Regions from separate parts of the Brevibacterium limosum genome, predicted to be linked through region 4. Evidence: riboswitches for the same ligand, from Rfam matches in the RefSeq annotation. Region 4 holds a riboswitch; each other region holds the start of a gene.
What was found. Region 4 has a riboswitch for thiamine pyrophosphate ahead of GUY37_RS04885 (hydroxyethylthiazole kinase). Riboswitches for the same ligand answer to the same signal wherever they lie in the genome.
Positions count from the first base shown of each region.

Region 1: another riboswitch for thiamine pyrophosphate. It lies ahead of thiO (glycine oxidase ThiO); the one in region 4 lies ahead of GUY37_RS04885 (hydroxyethylthiazole kinase).
Region 2: another riboswitch for thiamine pyrophosphate. It lies ahead of GUY37_RS13770 (ECF transporter S component); the one in region 4 lies ahead of GUY37_RS04885 (hydroxyethylthiazole kinase).
Region 3: another riboswitch for thiamine pyrophosphate. It lies ahead of GUY37_RS15190 (TenA family protein); the one in region 4 lies ahead of GUY37_RS04885 (hydroxyethylthiazole kinase).

Region 1 covers NZ_CP050154.1:2,476,053-2,481,387, forward strand. Annotated here, with positions in the region: gene GUY37_RS11135 (response regulator transcription factor) at 1-170, opposite strand, end outside; gene GUY37_RS11140 (sensor histidine kinase) at 173-1,351, opposite strand; gene GUY37_RS11145 (histone deacetylase) at 1,687-2,265, shown strand; gene GUY37_RS11150 (ketopantoate reductase family protein) at 2,216-3,184, opposite strand; gene thiE (thiamine phosphate synthase) at 3,181-3,867, opposite strand; TPP riboswitch at 3,879-3,982, shown strand; gene thiO (glycine oxidase ThiO) at 3,972-5,129, shown strand; gene thiS (sulfur carrier protein ThiS) at 5,126-5,335, shown strand, end outside.
Region 2 covers NZ_CP050154.1:3,033,655-3,038,989, forward strand. Annotated here, with positions in the region: gene GUY37_RS13755 (MmgE/PrpD family protein) at 1-208, opposite strand, end outside; gene GUY37_RS13760 (DUF4916 domain-containing protein) at 403-942, shown strand; gene GUY37_RS13765 (universal stress protein) at 1,101-2,012, shown strand; TPP riboswitch at 2,108-2,216, shown strand; gene GUY37_RS13770 (ECF transporter S component) at 2,239-2,865, shown strand; gene GUY37_RS13775 (ABC transporter ATP-binding protein) at 2,865-4,457, shown strand; gene GUY37_RS13780 (energy-coupling factor transporter transmembrane component T family protein) at 4,450-5,295, shown strand.
Region 3 covers NZ_CP050154.1:3,350,054-3,355,388, reverse strand. Annotated here, with positions in the region: gene GUY37_RS15200 (phytoene desaturase family protein) at 1-1,024, opposite strand, end outside; gene GUY37_RS15195 (IS110 family RNA-guided transposase) at 1,180-2,304, shown strand; gene GUY37_RS15190 (TenA family protein) at 2,656-3,348, opposite strand; TPP riboswitch at 3,343-3,449, opposite strand; gene GUY37_RS15185 (nucleoside/nucleotide kinase family protein) at 3,492-4,169, opposite strand; gene GUY37_RS15180 (ATP-grasp domain-containing protein) at 4,166-5,197, opposite strand.
Region 4 covers NZ_CP050154.1:1,088,460-1,093,794, reverse strand. Annotated here, with positions in the region: gene GUY37_RS04905 (DUF1648 domain-containing protein) at 1-381, shown strand, start outside; gene GUY37_RS04900 (TenA family protein) at 493-1,233, opposite strand; gene thiD (bifunctional hydroxymethylpyrimidine kinase/phosphomethylpyrimidine kinase) at 1,342-2,211, opposite strand; gene thiE (thiamine phosphate synthase) at 2,208-2,942, opposite strand; gene GUY37_RS04885 (hydroxyethylthiazole kinase) at 2,939-3,853, opposite strand; TPP riboswitch at 3,841-3,974, opposite strand; gene GUY37_RS04880 (DUF3800 domain-containing protein) at 4,238-5,131, shown strand; gene GUY37_RS04875 (winged helix-turn-helix transcriptional regulator) at 5,165-5,335, opposite strand, start outside.

The DNA of each region.
Region 1 (5,335 bases), 1.4 Mb from region 4:
GCAAGGTTCGGTCGCAGCTCGGCGACCGCCCGCAGCAGCTCGCCTCCGTCTCCGACGGACGCGACGACGCTGATCCCTTCGTCTTCGAGCAGACTGCGCACACCTTCACGCAGCAGCACCGCGTCATCTGCGAGAACGGCGCGCATCTGATTCTCCTGCTTCTCTGTCATGGTCACCTCTCGGTCGTACCGACTTCTTCTGCGATTCCGTGCGGAATCCGAGCGCAGACGGTGGTGCCTGCACCCTCATGGGAGTCGACGGTGAGACTGCCATCGAGCGCACCGACCCGCCGTGCGAGACCTTGGAGTCCGCCTCCATCCGAATTCGCTCCGCCGATACCGTCATCGGCGATGGTGACGGTCAGCGTCCGCGCCTCGTCGACGATGCCCACCGTGATGCTTCCCGCCTCGGCGTGTTTGACGATGTTCGTCACCGCCTCTCGGACGACGAAGTAGGTGGCGGATTCCACTGCCGGCGGAAACCTGCCCTCCGGCACGGTCGTGAGGGTCAGCGGCACAGGGCTGCGGTCGGCGATCCTCTCGAGCACGGGACGGAGTCCGTGGTCGTCCAATGCTGTGGGGTAGACCCGCCAGGCGACTTCCCGCATCTCGTCGATGAGGTCCTGGGACTGGACGAGGGCATCGTCGAGCAGGCGTTGGGCTTTCGCCGGGTCAGAGGCACGCTGGGCACGAGCGATGAGCACGGACAGGGAGACGACGTTCTGCTGCACGCCATCGTGCAGGTCGCGTTCGATCCGGCGTCGTTCCTCGTCGATGGCGAGGACGACTCCGCGGCGGGTCGTCAGCAGCTCGCTGATGCGGGTGTGGACGGCGAAGGGACGCTCCACCTCGGCGAAACGCGCATCGATGCGCCCGTGCGCCCAGTTCGCCGCTTCGGCCACCGCCGCGGCTCCGATGAGGTTCGCCGCTCCGTAGAGGACACCGACGAACAGCGTCGGCTGGGAGATCGTCCACATGTCGAATCCGATGTCGATCGCTCCGCCGATGAAGAATCCTTGTACGAGCGAACCGAGAGTGACGAAGAGGAACCCGCCGAGCAGGTTCGCGGTGGGCACGATGGCGATCCCTGCGACGAGGCCGTGGCAGAGAAGGAATCGGCGGTGGGTCGGCGCCGTGGCGAGGACGAGTCCGAATCCGCGGGAGTGTCGGGAAAGCTCCCAGCTTCTCACCCTCCCGGCAAGACGAGACGACGGCGGGAATGCGGAGGCGATGAGCAGCGGCAGACACAGCAGACCGCCCCACAGGACCGCCAGGACGGACCGCGCCCATCGCGCGGCGAACATCCGTGATTCGGGAGGGATCCGGGTGGACAGCGCGCTCGGCCAGGGCATGGCTCGATCGTAGCAACGCAGATCGCCGCCACACAGGGGTTCGGCCGCAGTCTCGGGTTCCGGTTTTCCGCAGCGATGCCGCCGGTCGACCGCGCTGACTGTGTGCCTGACCGCGTACCGGGTCTCTGGCCTGGGCACTCTATTCGACGGGAATCGGATTGGTCGGCGGCTCGATCTCCGCGGACCGCCCGCTTCTGGGAGTGGCCGTCGGCATCGGCATCGCCGTGGACGTCGCCGGCACAGCCGAACTCGTCCGCAGGCTTCGGCGACACCGTCGCGGACGCACCGGGGCCCGATTCGACAGTCTCCGGGGCCGAGGTGGCACCATGGAAGGGATGTCTCAAACACATGTGTGGTACGTCAGCTACGGTTCGAACATGGCCCGCGATCGGCTCGCCTGCTATCTGCAAGGCGGGCGGCCGCCCGGAGCGATGGTGACCTATCCGGGGGCCAGAGACGGGACGCTCCCCCAGGCCGAGGCCGGGATCGAACTGCCCGGCACCATCTACTTCGCCGGTGAGTCGAAGGTCTGGGGCGGCGGAATGGCCTTCTACGATCATTCCCTGCCCGGACCGACCCCGGCCAAGGCCTACTTCATCACCGCCGCGCAGTTCGCCGATGTGGCGGCCCAGGAGATGAACCGCCCACCCGAACCCGACAGTCCGTTGGAACAACTCGTCTTCGATCTGCCCGCCGGCAGCTCCCATTCGGTGGGTCCGGGCGGGTACGAGACCCTGCTCGTCCTCGACGATGCCGACGGCGTCCCGATGGTCACGTTCACGGCCGCCCATGGTTCAGCCGATGCCGAACACGCCCAGCCGCAGGAGCCGTATCTGGCGATGCTGCGCACGGGCACAGCCGAAGTCAGGGCCGCTTCTGCTGGGCAGCACCTGCCCGCAGCTGCACAAGTGTGAGATCGAGCAGCGGAGTCACCACTCCCAGTTCGTCTGCTGTGCGCGCCAGATCGCCGAGGATGTGCTCCGTCTCGCTCGGCAGCCCGGCCGTCACGTCCCGGTAGAGGGATGAGGTGAAGGCAGACCCGTCCTCGGTGAGCATCTTCAGCGTCATGGCGTGGGACTGCTCTGACACCGAATGTCCGGCGGCTGCCGCCACAGCTTCGAGTTCATCGACGATGGCATGCACATGCGGCCTGCCACCGGCGCCCATGATCGCTCCCACCGGCGCACGGAACAGACAGGTGACGACTCCGGCTGCGGCGATGAAGATCCACTTCTCCCACAGTCCGTCGATGATTCCGTCGATGACCTGGAGTCTGAACCCGGGCACGTCGAGTGCTTCGATGATCCGGGCCGACGCTTCTGCGCCGTCGATGCCGCCGATGGTCATCACGGCCAGATCGGTGAGCTGAACGACGGCACCGTCTCTGATGGTGCCGACGATCTTGACGAGTCCGCCGAGAACTTGTCCGGGATAGCGGTTCTGCAGCTTCTCGATCTGGGCCATGCCGTTGAGGAACGGGACGATCGTCGTCTGCTTTCCCACAGCCGGTCCGATGTCTTCGATGACCGAGTCGAGGCCGCCGGCTTTGACCGCGACGAGGACGAGGTCATAGGTCTGCAGTGCGGCACTGAGTTCCTCTGCGGTGACCACCTCGACCTGATTCGTCCGGTCATCATCGGGAGCCGTGAAGCGCAGCCCTTCCGAGCGAACGGCTTCCGCCCGAGCCTGCCTGAGCAGGAACGTGACATTGCGACCGGCCTCGTGCAGGTAGGTGCCGAACGCTCCGCCGGTAGCACCTGCCCCGGCGATGAGGATCGACAGGTCGGCACCTCCACCGGGTGCCGTGGTTGCGCTGTCAGCTGCTTCGGTCATCTCAGATCCTCCTTGAGCTCCCGAGCGGCCGCCGCGGGATCCTCTGCCGAGGTTATCGCACGGACGACGACGGCACGGTTCGCGCCCGCCTGCCGGATCGCATCCAACCTCTCCGCCGCTGAGATCCCGCCGATGGCGAACCACGGTGTGGCCGCCGCGGCGGCGGCGGTGGCGGTCAGCAGTTCCGTCCCCACGGAGGTACGGCCGGGTTTCGTCGGGGTCTCCCATACCGGGCCGACACAGAAATAGTCGGTCTCGGGGTCGGCCTCGGCGACGAGCGCCTGGCCGAGGGTATGTGTGGAGCGGCCGAGGATGACGTCGGGGCCGAGCACGGCTCTGGCTTGAGCACTGGTGAGGTCGCCCTGCCCGACGTGGAAGACATCGGCGTCGGTGAGGAGCGCGACATCGGCACGGTCGTTGACGGAGAAGAGCTTGCCGTGCCGGGCAGCGGCGTCCTTGAGGATCTCCAGTGCTGTGATCTCGGCGCGGGCCTCGAGGCTCTTGTCCCTCAGTTGGATGATGTCGACTCCCCCGGAATAGGCGGCGTCGAGGAACTCGGCGAGGTCGCCTTGAACGGTCCTGGCATCGGTGCACAGGTAAAGCTTCGCCTCTGCCAGTCGGGCCTCCCGCCAGGCTCTCTTCGAATGTCGCGCTGCGGTGCGCGGTGGCATCTGTGTGGTCATGGTCATAGAGTAGAGGAGTTCGCGGGAGCCTCCCAACGAGGCTGAGAGGGCGTAAGAGCCGACCGTCAGACCTGATGCGGATCATGCCGCCGGAGGGAGAAGCTGTGAGGGTCATCGTCATCGGCGCCGGAATCATCGGCCTGTCCACGGCCTGGTATCTGCGCCGTCTCGGCGCCGAAGCCACCATCATCGACCCCGCCCCTGCCCAGGGGGCGAGCCATGCCGCCGCGGGGATGCTCGCTCCCGCCGCGGAGGTGGTGTGGGGGCAGAGTCCCCTGTATCCGCTGATGCGGGCCTCGGCGAAGATGTATCCGGATTTCGCCGCCGAGGTGGCGAGCGCCGCCGGAGCCGATCTCGGCTTCACGGATGCCGGAACCCTGGTGTGCGCCGGTGACCGCGCCGATCTGCAGGCGCTGAGGGAGCTGCGCGACGCGCAGTCGCGGTCCGGTTTCGCAACCGAGCTGGTCACCGGCAGCGCTGCTCGCCGGATCGAGCCGTCGCTGGCGCCTGCCGTGGCCGGTGCCGTGCACATTCCCGGTGATTGGTCGATCGACCCCCGTCGGGTCTCGGCCGCTCTGCTGTCTGCCCTGTCGGCTGACGCGGTGTCGCTCGTTCGGCAGCGGGTGACCGAGCTGCTCAAGGACGGCGATGCGACTGTGGGTGTCCGACTGGCCGATGGCCGCCGGATGGAGGCCGATCAGGTGATCGTCTGCGCAGGCATTGCCGTGACTGAGATCGCGGGTTCACCGGAACTGCCGATCCGAGAGGTTTGGGGTGATGTTCTGCGGCTGCGCGCCCCTGCCGAGGTGGCTCCCCTGCTGACGCGCGTCATCCGCGGACTGGTCAACGGTCGCTCCGTCTACCTGGTGCCTCGTCCCGACGGAGAGATCGTGCTCGGCGCCAGTTCCCGTGAAGACGGGCTCTCCGGCACCCCTGCCGGAGCCATCCACCGACTGCTCGCTGACGGGCAGCGACTGGTCCCCGGCATCCTCGATGCGGAGATCACCGACATCACCACCCGCGCCCGGCCCGGGTCCCCCGATGACCTGCCGATGATCGGGCGCATCGATTCCGGCTGTGTCGTGAGCACCGGGTATTTCCGACACGGGATCCTCTTGGCCCCGCTCGGCGGCAGGCTCGGAGCCGAACTCGCCGTGGATGCCGCTTCCGACTGGCCACCTGACGGGACGCTCCAGTCCGTGTGCCCACAGCGCTTCACCACAGCAGACACCACCACTCACTCAGCGAGGAGCTTTTCATGACCGATCGCGATCACGCACCGACCATCGTCCTCAACGGCGAACACCATGAGCTGTCGAGCGCCACCTCGGCGCTCGACCTCATCGCCGACGTCACCGGACGGGAGCTGAACCCCGATGGGACACCTGCCGACGGCGGACGTCTGGGCATCGCTCTGGCCGTCGACGGTGACGTCATTCGGCGCGGAGCCTGGTCCGATTTCACCCTG
Region 2 (5,335 bases), 1.9 Mb from region 4:
CCTGCTCACGAGCGTGGGTCGGAGCGGACCGGCGCACGGATGCCGCAGCGACGGCAGCGTTGTCGATGACGCGGTTGATGACCATCTCAGTGACCTCCGCGTCCACGGAGGTCGGGTCGGATGCGACCTCGGCGATCTTCCATGCGAGCTGATCCTCACGAGCCAGGTTCTCTGAGCTCTTGTAGGTACGGACTTCATGATTGATCATGGATACCCCTTCATAGTCCTTGACCGGAAATGGTCACATAGTGCTGACACAACTGTAGGCCACGTCACTTGGCAGATCTCTGCCGGTCGGAAATTTATCTCGACATCAAGATACTTTACCCGATACGTGTCCTGGTTCACCAACAGGGGCTCCGGACTCTTCTGCCGCGAGAGAGGTTATGGGAATATTGGGTCATGACCCGAACTGCACTGGACTTCGATGAGAACTGGTTCGACGACGCAGAGTACGCACGCCTGCGCAGACGCATGCCGATCCCCTATGTCAACGCCATCCCCGTGCGGGTGGGCGAGAGCGGCAATGTCGAGCGCATCGGCCTGCTGCTGCGCAGCCTCGAGGACGGCACCCTCGGACGAGAGCTCGTGGGTGGGCGGATCCGCTTCCACGAGACCATCCGCACCTCGCTGATGCGTCACGCCGAGAACGACCTCGGCCCGATGGCACTGCCGGTCATTCCGCCTGCGATCAGCCCGTTCCACATCGCCGAATACTTCCCCACCGAAGGTTCGGCCCTGCTCCATGATCCGCGCCAGCATGCGATCGCCATGTGCTTCGTCCTCGAGGTCCGCGGCGAATGCACTCCGCGTGCCGATGCGCTCAGCCTCGATTGGCTGACTCCCGAGGAGACTCTGCGTCCCGACATCGTCGGCGAGCTCTGCTACGGTCAGGACCATATCCTGCGCATCGCCCTGGCTCACCTGGGCTTCCGCGTCTGAGGTCCGGGCCCTTGCCGGTGAGACGAAGATTCTCGCCGCACACGTTTTTCTACATAGCGTAGAACTCTGTTGGTAGACTGAAAGCGACGCAGACGATACCGCCAGTCGGGGCCGTCGTCGGCGTCTGGGTTGGACAGGCCCCGATCGAGAGGTGCGAGATGTCTGCTCAATCCAGTTCGTCCGAATCCGGCCTGAACCTCGAACTCGGCGTCCTCGTCGGCTTCGACGGCTCCGAACTCGCCGCCCGGGCTGTCCGTTACGGCGCCGTCGAGGCCGAACGCCGCAGAACCGTTCTCACCGTCGTCACCGCCTATGAGCTGCCGACGATGATCTATCCGAATATGGCCTCCATCCCCAGCGAACCCGAGGATGACAAGGCGAAGAGGGAAGCAGAGAAGACACTCGCCGAGGCGGTCGAACTCCTGGGCGACTACTCCGGTGAGACGTCCTTCCGCACAGCACCCGGCAATTCCGCCGGTGCGCTCGTCACGCTCAGCGCCGACGCCGAGGTCGTCATCGTCGGTGCCCGCGGGCGCGGCGGCTTCATGGGCCGCGTCCTCGGATCCGTATCCACGGCTCTGCCGGCCCATGCGAACTGCCCGACGATCGTCGTCCCCGAACGGTCGACCTCGGAATCCGCAGACAAGGCTCCGGTGGTCGTCGCCGTCGACGGTTCGGACACCGGTCGGGTCGCCATGTTCACGGCTGCCGCCGAGGCCGCTGTGCGCGGGGCGGAACTCGAACTCGTCGCAGTGCTGCCGGCCGGCGAGGAATGGCTCTACTGGTACCCCGACCTGGAACTCAGCTCCGAGGTCACCACACGTCGGCAGAAGCAGCTGACCGAAGGGCTGGAGAAGGAGGCCGGAACGCTGTCCGAGCAGTTCCCGGATCTGACGGTGACCACCTCGGTGCCGGTCGGCGACCCCACCGAGACGCTGGTCGAGATCACCTCACGCGCACAGCTGACTGTGATGGGCACTCGCGGGCGCGGACGGATCCGCAGCGCTCTGCTGGGATCCGTCTCACGCGGCGTCCTCAACCACGCCGAGGGCCCGGTCATGGTGGTCTGATCAGCAGCGTCCGGTCGTTCGAGACCCGTCGACGAGCAGGGGCACGGGAAGTGAACCGGTCGCGGCCGCCGCCGCGCTCCTCTGTTGTACAGTGGTGGCTACGACAGGGGAGCGCCGTCAGGGGCGCTGAGAGTGCAGAAGAAGCTGCAGACCCTCGAACCTGATGCGGTTAGCACCGCCGAAGGAAGTCGAGACTCTTCACCCCTCCTTGATCAGAGGAGGCGAAATGCCGAATACCACCACACCGAAAACCGTCCCCACCGCTCGCGCCTTCACCGCGGCGCCGAAATCCAAGCAGTGGCGGGTGGTCGACTATGTCACCACCGCTGTGCTCGGCATCGCCGTCGGGCTCGTGTTCTGGGTGTTGGCCCTGAGCTGGAAGGTCTTCGAGCTCGCGTTCCAGGCTTTCCCACCCTCGATCGGCCTCATCGCCGGCCTCTGGGTGCTGGCCGGTCCGCTGGCCGGTGCGATCATCCGCAAACCCGGTGCCGCACTCCTGTGCGAACTCATCGCCGCCATCGTCGAGGCCGTCCTCGGTTCGCACTTCGGAGCGACCGTGCTGCTCTCGGGACTGCTGCAGGGCCTCGGCGCCGAACTCGTCTTCGCCGCCTTCGGCTACAGACGCTTCACCCTGTGGGTGACTGCGACGTCGGGAATGGTCGCGGCCGCGTTCATGGCCGTGAGCGAGAACATCATGTACAACGCCGAATGGCTGTTCGGCTTCCAGGCGATCTACGCCGTGTGCGCGATCGTCTCCGGTCTCGTCATCTCCGGAATCGGCGCATGGTTCGCCTACCGGGCGATCGCGGCCACCGGGGCGCTGAGCTCCTTCGCCTCCGGACGTCTGCGCTGATGGCGCTGCCGATCACCGCCGCAGGCTTCTCATGGACGCACACCGACCGTGACGAGCCGGCGATCGGACCGCTCGATCTTCAGATCGCCGCCGGTGAGAAGGTGCTGCTGCTCGGTGCCTCCGGGGTCGGGAAATCGACGTTCCTCCATGCTGTCGCCGGTGTCCTGCCCGAGGAGTCCGGTGAGGCCACGGGTGAGCTCCTCGTCGGCGGCGAGGCACCGGATCCTCGCCGAGGCAGCACCGGGCTGGTCCTCCAAGATCCCGATTCGCAGGTGATCTTCTCCCGCATCGGCGACGATGTGGCGTTCGGAATGGAGAACCTCGGGCTCCCGGCGACGGTCATCGAGGCCCGGGTCCCCAGATCTCTGCGTGCCTTGGGACTCGATCTGCCCCTGGAGCATCCGAGTGCTGCGCTGTCCGGTGGGCAGAAGCAGCGGCTGGCACTGGCCGGCATCCATGCGATGGCCCCGGACGTCATCGTCCTCGACGAACCCACCGCCAATATCGATCCCGCCTCGGCGGCCGAGGTCCGCGATGCCGTGCTCACCGTGCAAGCCGAGTCCGCGGCGACCATGCTCGTCGTCGAACACCGGGTGGAGCTGTGGATCGACCACGTCGACCGGGTCATCGTGCTCGGCCGCGAAGACATCGTCGCCCAAGGCCCTCCGGAGCAGATCTTCACCGATCCGGAGCTCGCCGACACCCTCATCGGCTGCGGCATCTGGATGCCGCAGGACTCCCCCGCCCCTCGCCGAGGCGGCCGTTCGGTGTCCCCGTCCCCGCGATCGGCGACACCTCGGGCGGGGCCCCCGTCAGGCAGTGACGGCGAACCCGAGAGGATCTCCGGCCGCCTCGGCGAGGTTCTGCTGCGCGCCGATCAGCTCAGTGTTGCTCGTCCGCGCATGCGCACCCCGGCGGCGGCCGATCTGGATCTGAGTCTGCGGTCCGGTCAGGCGCTCGGGATCGTCGGAGCCAACGGGGCCGGCAAGTCGACCACGGCCTTGACCTTGGCGGGGCTGCTGCCCGAATTCTCCGGGCAGGTCCTCGCCGAGGCGGCGCTGCGGGAAGGTGCCAAGCGGGCTCGCCCGTTCGCCTGGCCGTCGAAGCTGTTGGCGGCGCGCATCGGCATGGTCTTCCAGGAACCGGCTCACCAGTTCCTCACCTCGAGTGTGGCTGCCGAACTCGAGCTGGGCCCGCGGCTGGCCGGGTGGTCTGCCGCCGAGTCGCAGGCGAGGGTGGCCGATCTGCTTGAGGGTCTCGGTCTCACCGAGCTGGCACGCGCGCATCCGCAGAGTCTGTCCGGTGGTGAGAAGCGTCGCCTGTCGGTGGCGGCGATGCTGGCTCCCCGGCCACGGGTGCTCGTCGTCGATGAGCCGACCTTCGGTCAGGATGCCCTGACCTGGGTGGGGCTGGTGGAGATGTTCCTCGATGCCTTGGACCACGGATCCGCAGTGGTCGCGGTCAGCCATGATCATGCGTTCCTTGAGGCCATCGGCGCCGATCTCCTCGAACTCGGTGACCGCAGCAGTGCAGAACGAGGCGCCGTCTGCGAGCCGGATTCGCGTCTCAGGGCGGGTGTTCGCGGTGAGTGAGAGTCGCGATCAGCACGTTCGCCCCTCCCCCGAGGTTGCCTTTGAGGATCCGGGCCGGCTCATCCCCACGGTGCGCTCCACCGCTTTGGCTCGGTGCAATCCGCTGACGAAGACCGGTGTCGCGCTCATCCTCATGGTGGCAGCGCTGCTGAGCATCGATCTGGTCTCTGCCGGGGTGGTGCTGCTCGCAACAGTGCTGGCGCTGCCGGCGACGGGGCTCGATCTGGTCGCCGCGGCCAAGCGGCTGTGGTTCCTCCCGGCGGGTGCTCTGCTCGCCGCCTGGGGCACGGCTCTGTTGGCGGAGAAGACCGGAGACGTGGTCGTCGACTTCGGACCCGTTCTGTTCACCACGGGTTCGTTGGCCGCGGCCGCGGCGATCTTCGTCCGTGCACTGGCCCTGGCGATTCCGCTCATCGTGCTCGCGTCGACGATCGATCCGCGCGATCTGTCCGATGCGCTCATTCAGCATCTGCGTCTGCCCGAGGTCGTCGTGGTCTCCGTCCTGGCGGCGTCCCGTCTGCTCGGACTGCTCGTCAGTGAGTGGCAGGTGCTGGCGATGGCCAGGCGGGCCCGAGGCGTCGCCCGCGGTTCGCTGCTGCGGCGCACGAGCAGCCTCTTCAGCGGGGTGTTCGTTCTGCTCGTCGTCTCGATTCGCCGGGCAACGACCTTGGCGATGGCGATGGAGGGCCGGGCATTCGGCCGACCGGGGCGCACCTGGCGCAGACAGTCCACCTTCGCGGCTCGAGACTACGCGGCGCTGCTCATCAGCCTGGCTGTCTGTGGGATCGCGGTCGGTGCTGCTCACCTGCTCGGAGTATGGAACCCGATCATCGGCTGAGACGAAGGCGCATCGTCGGAGCGGCTGCGCTTCCGAACAG
Region 3 (5,335 bases), 2.0 Mb from region 4:
GCATCCGACCGGACATCACCTGCGCCTCGGCGGCGGCCATCTGGGCCCGGGTCCCACCGACGTGAATGGTGCCGGCCCGGCCCACTTCGGGGTCGGACCAGGGGACCGGGCCGTCGAGGACGAAGTCGACCTTGGCGGCGGCGTTGCCGTGCTTGAACGAACGCAGGCTGTGGTCGACCTTGCCGGGAAGGAGTCCGGAGAAGATCTGGGCGGCGTTCAGCGCCGAGGTGTCGAGAAGATAGGCGCGGGCCGCTGGCAGATCGGAGACGTGGTCGATGCGCGCATTCGTGGTGACGGTTCCGCCGTGTGCTTCGAGATCGGCGACGAGGTAGTCGATGATCGCCTGCGAACCGCCGATGGGGGAGGGCCAGCCGCCGGCGTGCGCGACCGTGGAGAGCATCGTCGCCGTGGCCGCTGTGCCCATCGCCGGCAGCCCGCCGATCGCATGCGCGGCGACCCCGGTGAACAGGGCCTGGCTCGATTCGTGGGACAGCGGAATGTTCCAGGCAGGACTGGCCTGGCTCAGCAGCCGCAGGCCGAACTTCACGACGTTCGCGATTCCGGGAATATCGCGCAGTGTCTCCGGCACGGAACGCTTGTCACCGAGGGAGAGCCAGATCGCGTCATCGACACGATCGAGCAGCGGGGCGAAGAAACGTCGCCATTCCGGTCCCGCCTCGCCGAGGCGGTCGACCGTTTCGTCGAGATCGTGGAACGCCAACGCGGCGGGCTTGGCGTCGAGGGGTTGGGCGTAGGAGACCTCGGGGGTGGTCAGCTCCATGCCGCGGGCACGCAGGTCGAAGTCGACGAAGAAGGGACTGGCGATGGCCAGCGGGTGCACGGCCGAGCAGATGTCATGAGTGACGCCCGGCGCCAAACCGAGGTCGAGGGTGCGGGCGCCGCCACCGATCGTCGACTGAGCTTCGAACACCTCGACGGACAGCCCGGCGCGGGCCAGGGTGACCGCGGCGGCCATGCCGTTGGGGCCGGATCCGACGACGACTGCATCAACACCTGTGCTCATGAGGTCAGTCTAGACAATATGAGGTAAGGGCGGGGCCGGGGCCTCCGTGCATCAAAGGAATCGTGGGTTGCCCAGACTCCACCACCGTCCTACCGGGAACACCGGTTTCGGGTGTGTACTGGTAGAGCCACATTTGAGCTTTTGGAGGTCCCGACATGCTCAAGACTACCTTCATCGGATTAGACGTTCACGCGAAAACCGTGACCGCGGCAGCACTGAACGCTGACACCGGCGAAATCGACCAGGCAACGATGCCAGCCGATAACCCCACGGTGATCTCGTGGATCAAGGCCCACGGCGACGACACCGCGGTCACGTATGAAGCCGGCCCAACGGGATACGGACTCGCCCGCGACCTCACAGATCAGGGAATCACCTGCACGGTCGCGGCACCGTCGAAACTGCTGCGGGCCCCGGGAGACCGCGTCAAGACCGATCAGCGTGATGCCCTGGGGTTGGCGAGGATGCTGTCGTTGGGTGAGATCACCGCGGTCCGCGTCCCGCCGATCGGTCAGGAAGGACTCCGGGATGTCTCCCGGGCCAGGCAACGCGCTGTGCTCGATCTGACGCATGCCCGGCAGCGGATCAACGCGATGATCCTCCGTCACGCGTTGCGGTATCCCAAGGACACGAAGTGGACTCAGGTTCATCACGACTGGTTGGCTCGACAACGACTCGAGCCAGCCGCATCGCAGCAAGCGTTGTCTGCGGAGCTCGAGACCGAGACTTTGCTGATGGCCCATGTCAGACGTCTCGATGCGACGATTGCCGATCTGGTCGCCGAAGCCGAGGAAACACCGATCATCGATGCTCTGATGTGTTTTCGAGGAATCTCAATCACGACTGGGTTCGGGCTGGCGGTCGAGATCGGCGACTGGACGCGATTCACCGGGGCCACGATCGGGTCGTATCTGGGTCTGACCCCGTCGGAGCACTCGAGTGGGCAGTCGCGGTCGCAGGGAGCGATCACGAAGGCCGGGAACACGTATGCGAGGAAGCTGCTCATCGAGGCCGCGTGGTCACACGCCCGCCCGTACTCGCGACCCGGGGCGCGCCTGTTGCGACAGTTCGACAAAGTCGATGCTGCGACCCGAGTTCGTGCGATCGAGGGCAATCAACGATTGCACCGGGTATGGGCGAACTTCGATGCTCGGAAGAAGCGTCGGGTCAAGGCGAACACCGCAGTTGCCCGAGAGCTTGCAGGGTGGTGCTGGTCGGTGGCCGCACCCTTACAGATGAACGTGACTGGCCCCGAGGGGCAGGAGGCCCAGATGGGGTAAGTTCACGATGATCGTGCCCCGCGGCAGGGGCGACGGTTCGAGGCAGCATCAGGAGCTGATCCGAGTTTGACCTATGGGCAACCCCGCCAGAAGGTGCGGTGACGCTCGATTCTAGACAACGGGATGCTCCGGTTCGAATAATCGTCATGGGGTAACCAACCCCCGAATATCAGGCTGACAATGCTTGTCGACAACGACGCGTCTGAACCTCGCCCCTGACCGCGGTGGCACTCTTACCATCCTGGACGCCAGCGGAAACCGATCCGGGAAAACATTATTCTGCCCCTTGACAAGTAAATCCACATATCAGGTCAGCGGGCTGGGCAGCTGCGGTGTGCAGGCCCGGGCGGCTCAGTTTTCGTACACGTTGTCGAAGAAGGCGCATTCGAGGTCGACGGCCTGGTGCCAGGTGCGACCCAGGGTCTCGGCGTCTGAGCCCTGGTCGTCGTCTGTCGGGAACACGCGTTCGAGTTCGTCGACGAGGAACTGCACCCACCCGTGGAAGGTGTCGCCTCGGTGGAGGTCGATCCATCCTCGGTGCACCTGGCGCGGCGGTCTTGACTCTTGGGATTCGGCCCAGTCGAGGTAGAGCCATTCGGCGACGACGAGGACGATCAGCAGCTGCGGGTACGACGCCGAGGCGACGGACTCGTCCATGAGATCCCGGAACCCCGCCGTGGGCGCCGTGAGCTCAGGGTCGAGATACTCATCGGGACGCACTCCCAGCTGGGCGAAGGAATCGACGAAGTACGTGTCCTCATCGGCGGCGAGCATCCCCAGCTGCCGGGCGAACCGCAGCTTCGCATCGAGCTCATCGACATGGGCGACGCAGGCACCGAGCATGGACAGGAACGACTCGAAGAACTGATAGTCCTGCACCAGATAGTCACGCATGACCGCGTCGTCGACGGTGCCGGCGAAGAGTTCGCGGACGAATCGGTGGTCGATGGCCTCCGCCCATTGTCTGCTCGTCGACCTCATCAGTGCCGACACCGCTCCGTCGGCGGCCACGGTGATCGTCGTGTTGATGTCTGTGGTGGTCATTGCTCTTCCACTCCCTCCGCCGGTGCTCACCGGATCAGGTTCAAAGGGTCTGCGTGTGCACTCTCAGCGCCGGCTCCTTCGGCGCTCCCCTGCAGCCCCTCGACCCAATCACTCTGACAAGAACTGTTGTCAGATCGAACGAGTCAGGGCCGACCGGTCAAGGTCGGCCGGTCGAGGTCGCGGTTGTCGAGCACCCACGTCGCCTGCTCCCGCGGGGTCGCCTCGGCGAAGTAGAGGCGCTGGCCGCCGACATATCGGTGATTCGACTCATCCTCGGGGTCGGCATCGAAGCGTCCGGGAAACCGCTCATTGCCGCGAGGAACCGAGACCTCGAACGGCACATCGACCCACACGCTCGCATCCCAGAGACTGCGCAGCTCGGGACGGTGGAGGAAGATCCCTTCGACGAGGAGGACACAGTCGCTGGGCAGGATCCGAGGTTCCGGCTCGATCGGCCGGTCCGCGTCGACGTCCCACACCGCAGCAACGATCGCTTCACCCCTGCGAAAGGGTTCGACGACCGACTCGACGAATGCGCTGTAGTCGTAGGAATCCCGGTAAAAGGTCTCCGGCCCCTTGCCGCGGGCGCAGCGAACCGCCCGCGCGTGGTGGAACCCGTCGATGCCAGCTGTGGCGACCGGACGAACCGCCGCAGTGCCGGTACCTCCCGAACCCTCTTCCGCGAGACCGACGAGTTCCCGGGCGATCGTCGACTTCCCGGCCCCGTCGACCCCGTCGAGAGCCACAAGAGCACGCCGCCCGGGCCCGACAGCGCGCAGCCCAGTCAGCAGATCCGTGAGTACCCGGATGCGGGTGCTCACCGGGGTGCGGACCCGGCGAGCGACGCGGACGGTGGGGCCACCTCGGCGAGGGTGTCGGCGATGAAATCGGCGATCCGGTCGGCGGCCGGCCGCCGACCTGCCAGCTGTTCGGCCGTTTCGACGGTCGGGTTGTAGTTCGTGTTCGTGTTGATGTCGTAGACGACCTGGCGACCGTCGAGAGTTTCGATGAACTCGATGCCGGCGATCGCGACACCGAGATCGACCAGCAGCGTCTCGAGGTGAGCGATCAGCGGTGTCTCGGCGGTGATGTCGTCCCGGCGGGAGAACCGGCTGACCGGAGTGGCAGCGGAACCGATCGATGCGTCGGCCCGGGGGATCTCGCAGGCATCGGCCGGGCACAGTTCGAAGGAACCGCCGGAGACGTCGACGCGCACCGCATAGTGGAAACGGCCGCCGATGAACTCGGCGCGGGTGATGAATGGCAGCGCTGGCTGCACATACTCTTGGATGAGGGTGATGCCGTCGATCGGTGCATTCGCTCCGCAGGGTGCGAAATCTGCAGCCGCGTCGGAAAGCTCCGAATGGGAGTCGAAGCGGCGGACACCGAGTCCCTTCCCGCCCTGATTGTGCTTCGTGATGAACGGGGGAGCGAAGGTCCCCGCGGCCTCGACGAGCGCCTGCGGTCCGAATGCGGCCGCGGTGCGCGGCACGTCGAAGCCGCGGCCGGCCAGCTCGCGATGCTGACGGATCTTGCTCACCTCGAGCTCGTAGACGTCGCGACCGTTGAGGACCCGGCGCCCAGCGGCGGCGAGCCAGTCGAGAACCGCGCGTCCGTACTCCTTCACATGCCGATCGGTTCGAGTGTGCGCCGACGCCGACAGCCGTGACCAGAACAGCCCCTGTGGAGGTTCGGCGGCAAGATCGATCGTGGTCTCGGGCAACAGCCACTCGATATGAGGGACGCCGAGGCGATCGAGCGCCTCGGTGAATGGGGCGATCCATTCCGGATTGTCGTGGATGATGTACACCGCCGGAGTGTCGCCGACAGGCAGAGTGTGAGAACTCATCGCGCACCTTCGCTTGGGGTGCCGGCGCGATCGCTCGCCCGGCGGATCTGCTCAACAATCCTACGCCACGTCATCGTTTCGCGAACAGGGTCCCTGGCGCGATTGCCGTTGCCTCTCGAGCAGATCGTCCACTGCTCG
Region 4 (5,335 bases):
TCCGGTGGACAGCCCGACGATTGGACGTCGACGGCCGGCCTCCTCTGGATCTTCGTGCCGTTGGGAGTCGGGTTGCCCGCCCTCATGTCGATCCGGCCGTTGTTCGAGAAGCTGCCGATCTCGCTCATCAACGCCCCGTCGAAGGAGTATTGGCTCGAACACGGTGAGAAGGACTTTCTCCTCAGCTGCCTCATGGAGCTCATGCGCACCGTCGCCGGGCTCACCGCTCTGCTCTTCGCCTCGATCCTCGTCATCATCATGAGAGAGGCGCGTTCGGCGACGATGCCGGAGTGGATGACCCTTGTTCCGACCGCCGTATTCCTCATCGCAGTCGGACTCGCGCTGTGGAGGCTCTGCCGCAGGCTCACCCCACCGAGGTGACCACGCGGTCGATGACGACCATCGGGTCGGGGACGCCCCTGCTCACCCCGCCGAGGTGACCGACCAGAGGTCGGGGCCACCTCGGCGAGAGGGGTGAGAACGGTGCCGGGATCAGACGGTGACGCCTTCGGGCAGGAACACGGAGACGTCCCAGTTCTGCATCGCGTGCGCCGAGGCCCAGAAGTGGAGTTCGAAGACGCAGGCCTGTTCGAAGGCGGCGCGCATTCGGGCGGCTTCCTCGCTCGGGGCCTTCGCGAGTTCCTGTTCGAGGATCTGCACGGCGTGGCGGGTCGATTCGTCGAAGTCCGGTGAGTCATAGGTCTGCACCCAGGTGCGGTAGGGGTGGTCCTCGGCCATCTGGCCGGCCTGCTCGACGAGGACCTTGCCCATATGTGCGTAGACCCAGAAGCAGGGCAGGACTCCGGCGACGCCTTCACCATAGGATCGGCTGGAGGCCGTGGCGACGAGGAAGGATACATATCCCAGAGTCGTCGGGGAGGCCTTGAATCGGGCGCCTTCCGCGGTGAGCTCCTCCAGCGCCGAGGCGAGTCGGGCGTCGGCGAGCAGCTCCGCGTGCATTTCCTCTTCGACGGTGATCGCCTCGGCGGCGGATCCGGCCCAGAACCGGGATTCCTCGCGGTCGACGGTCTTCGCGGCCAGGAATGACATGGCCTTGGCGTACCCGTTGAGGTACAGGCTGTCCTGTGAGATGTAGTTGACGAACGCCTTCGGATCGAGGCTGCCATCGGCGAGCTGGGAGAGGAACGGCAGGGCTTCGATCTGCTTGACGATGGGGCGGACCCGGTCCCACAGCTGGGTGGTCAGCGGGCCCGCGGTGTAGTTGACGGTCATGGGAACTCCTTTGTGCTTGACGTGGTGATTCGTGTGACGTAGCGGTGCTGGTGGCGCGGGTCGGGGCCGGTCACGCAGGCTGGGGCTGGTCAGATGGATCGGTGCTGGTCACGCGGGCTGGCCGCGGACGATGTCGACCTGGTGGTCGACGGGTCCGTGCGCGCCCTCCGGATCCAGGCTCAGCTGCCAGTCCGCCGCCGAGTTCAGTGCGCGCGCAAGAAAGTCGAGCGCATTGCCGACAGCCTCGCCGAGGAGGTCGGGCCCGATCGCTGCGCGTTCGCGGCCGAGGACGGCCACCTCGGCGGTGATCGCGGCCGAGAGGGTGCACCCGGTTCCGTGCGTGTTCGGAGTCGTCACGCGGGGGTGGCTGAACTCGCGGACCTGGCCGTCGGCGGTGGCGAGGATGTCGATGACCTCGTCGGCGCTGCCGTGCCCGCCCTTGAGGAGGACCGCGCCGGGACCGCGCTCGAGCAGACGTAGCGCCTGGTCACGCATGGCCTCCGCCGTCTGTGCCTCTGGTTCGTCATCACCGATGAGCAGGGCCGCCTCGGGGAGGTTGGGGGTGATGAGGTCGGCGACGGGCAGCAGGTGGGTGCGCACGGCATCGACGGCATCGGCAGCCAGGAGGCGGTGGCCGGAGGTCGCGATCATCACCGGGTCGACGGTGAAGAAACCGAGCTGGCCTTCCGCGGCGCGGGCGACGACGAGGTCGACGAGTTCGCGGCTGCCGAGCATCCCCGACTTCGCCGCATCGACGGGCAGGTCGTCGAGCACGGAGTCGAACTGATCGGCGACGAAATCGACGTCGATCGGGTAGACGTGGGACACCCCGTGGGTGTTCTGGGCGACGAGGGCGGTGATGACGGTCGTGCCCATGGTCTTACGCGCAGTGAAGGTCTTGAGGTCGGCGTGGATTCCGGCACCCCCGGAGGGGTCGGTGCCGGCGATGGACAAGGTGATCGGCGGCCGGGTGATCACTGGATGCCTCCGGTGTATGCGGCGAGCAGTTCCTCCGCCGCGGTCTTCGGATCGTCGGCCATGCAGATCGCCGAGACCACACAGATGCCGAGCAGCCCTCGTCCCTGCAGGTCAGGGGCTCGGTCGGCGCTGATGCCGCCGATAGCAACAGCGGGGATTCCGGCTTCTGCCACCAATTCGCCGAGGCGGTCCGGTCCGATTCCGTCCGGTGCGTTGGCTTTCGTGGAGGTGTCATAGACCGGGCCGATGCCGACGAGGTCGACGACGTCGGTGTCGCGGGCGGCGGCGAATTCTTCGCTGTTCGCGGCCGAGAGACCGATCAGCGGTGCCTCGCCCAACGTGGCGCGCACCTCGGCGACGGTGGCATCAGTTTGGCCGACGTGGATGTGCACGGTCTCGCCTTCGTCGATGAGGCGACGGGCCACTTCGACGCGGTCGTTGAGGACGACGGGGACCGTGCGGTCGGTGTCGCGAGTGGCGGCGTCGACGGCGGCGATGACCTGGCGGGTGAGCGAGTAGAAGTCCCCGTCGTCGATGTCCTTGTCGCGGACCTGGACGATGCCCACTCCCCCGGCGACGGCGGCCTGCACGGTCTCGGCGACGGTGCGGCCGGCCGCCTCGCACTGGGCGGAGTCGGTGACCAGGTAGAGGCGCGTGTCGATTCTGGCGAAGCGGTCGTGGGAGTCGGTCTGGTGCGCGCTGTCAGCGGTGTGCGCGGATCCGGCGGTCATGCCTGGGTGCCTTCGCTGGCGACGAGCGTGTCGAGGCTGACCCTGGCCTGTGCGAGCCGGTCGCCGTCGACGGCGTGGAGCGCGTCGAGGAAGTTCACGGAGTAGCTGCCCGGACCCTTCGCTCCGTCGGCGGCGATTTCACCGGCGACCGCGAAGTGGGCGTGGGCGGCGACCACGGCTTCGAACCTCGCCGAGGCGGACCCACCGTTCGCGGACTCTTCCGCCGAGTCCACGGCTGAGGCGTCGGCGCCGGGATCGGCCAGGCCGCTGCGCGCTGCGGCCAGGTAGGCGACGGTGACGGCGCCGAGCGAGCAGCCGGTGCCGATGACCAGCGGCATGAACTCGTGGCCGCCTGAGATGCGGGCGACATGGTCGATGCCGTCGACGTGGGAGACGACGGCGTCGGTGGGTCCGGAGACGGCGACGATCGCGCCTGTGTCTCGGGCCAGCTTCGCGGCGGCGGGAAGGACGGCATCGACTTCATCGGTGGAGTCGACTCCGCGTCCGCCGAGGCCGACTCCGGCGAGCGCTGCGATCTCGGAGGCGTTGGCGCGGATGGCGGTGGGGTGATCGGCGGCGGCGCGACGGATGCGGGAGGTGCGGAAGTCGACGGCACCGACGCTGACGGGATCGAGAGCCCAGGGCTTGCCGGCGGCGTTCGCGACGCCGATGGCGGCATCGGCGGCGAGCAGCTGGTGGTTCGATGCGGTTCCGAAGTTGACGAGGACTCCGCTGGCGATCCCGGCGAACTGCCCGGCATCGGCCTCGTGATCGAGCATCGCCGGGGACGCGCCGACGGCCAGGAGCACATTGGCGCTGAACTGCTGCACGACGGTGTTCGTGATGCATTGGATGAGTGGATTGCTTGCGCGCAGTCGCGCATTCGCAGAACGCAGGTCGAAGTCAACCATGACGATCCCTTCGCTAGTATGGCCCAGATCAGGTTCGATGGGTGTTCTCTCAGCCTCGGTGTCCTCCGTGCGCATCATCTTGGTGCGAACGGATCCTCATGAGGCACCCCATGTCATTGGCTCCGACTGTATCAGTCCGACCGAGGCACGGCGACTCCTCCGATGTCGAAAGTACAACAACGGATGATGAGCACCGAATACGCTCTTCCATCACGGTTGCCGCTGCTCCCCCACGCCACAGCTATTGCGGGGAAATCTGCGCTGTGAGAACATTGAGGTGGTAGCGAGGAGATCACCTCCTAGAGCGCCAAGTCGCAAACCCACGTCTCTGACGTGGGTTTCTGCGTTGGGTCTCATGTCAGAGCCGCTGGGTAGGGTTTGGCCATGTTGCTCGCCTATATCGATGAGATCGGTGAACCCGGCCCTTACGTCGCCAAGGACCACCCAAAATTCAACACCAATCCCGTCTTCGGCTACGCAGGTTTCGTCATTCCCGAAAGCTCGGCTCGGAGATTCGGACAGATCTTCACTTCAGAGAAGCGACGTGTCTTTGCCAGCGAACTTCGGGACGTAGAGAACCCGGGCCGCTGGGAACGCAAGGGATCAGATATCTTCACCCCAGACGCTTGGCGAAGCTACAGTGAACAGATCCGTGTCTTTCGCGGGCTGATCAACAGGCTCGCAGAACTAAGTGGACAAGTCTTCTACTATGCCGAACAGAAGGAAGTCGGCACCAGGAAGCAAGTGCGGCTCTCCGATGTGCAACGCGAAGGTTCAGCTATGCGAGAGTCGGTCAACCGCCTCTGTCGTCACGCTGACAACTGCGGCGAAAACTTGCTGATGCTGATGGACCAGATCAATGAGAAGCAGCGGGCCGAAAGAGCAGCCACGATTTACGCACACATATTCTCACGTGCCCAAGAATTTCGGGAAATGAATGCTGCTATTGAGCCGCCCATGCACATCGACAGTGCACTCAGCTCCAATATTCAGTTTGCCGATTGGATAGCAGCATCCGTCAGTCGTGCCATCGACTACCAACTCGAACGCGGATCAAAGTACGGCTGGATACCTCAGGCCCTCGGCAGTCACATGCATCATCGCATTACATACGAATCTAAGCTTCGCCTCTGGCAGAGTTCGCTGGGCGATCTGAACAACTTCGATGTCTTCAAAGCCGAAAGACCTTATCTGGATCGACTGAGCGCTGGTTCTATGAGCCCAGAAGATCTCGCAAAACTACAAAAGATCAAGCACGCGTCCGTCAGACGAAACTAGCCCAAGCTCAGTTTTGAAGTCCGATGCGATGCCTTACTTCCGCCGGTGCGCCCATTTCTCGTCGGGCATTCCCGGCCCCTTGGAGACCGTGACGATGTCAGGCTGCTGACCACAGGAGTCACAGCGTGTCGAGCTGTGCACTTCACCTGCGCAGTCATTGTGCCGGTAGATGATCGGCCTCCCGTTCGGCGCCTCCCAGCGATC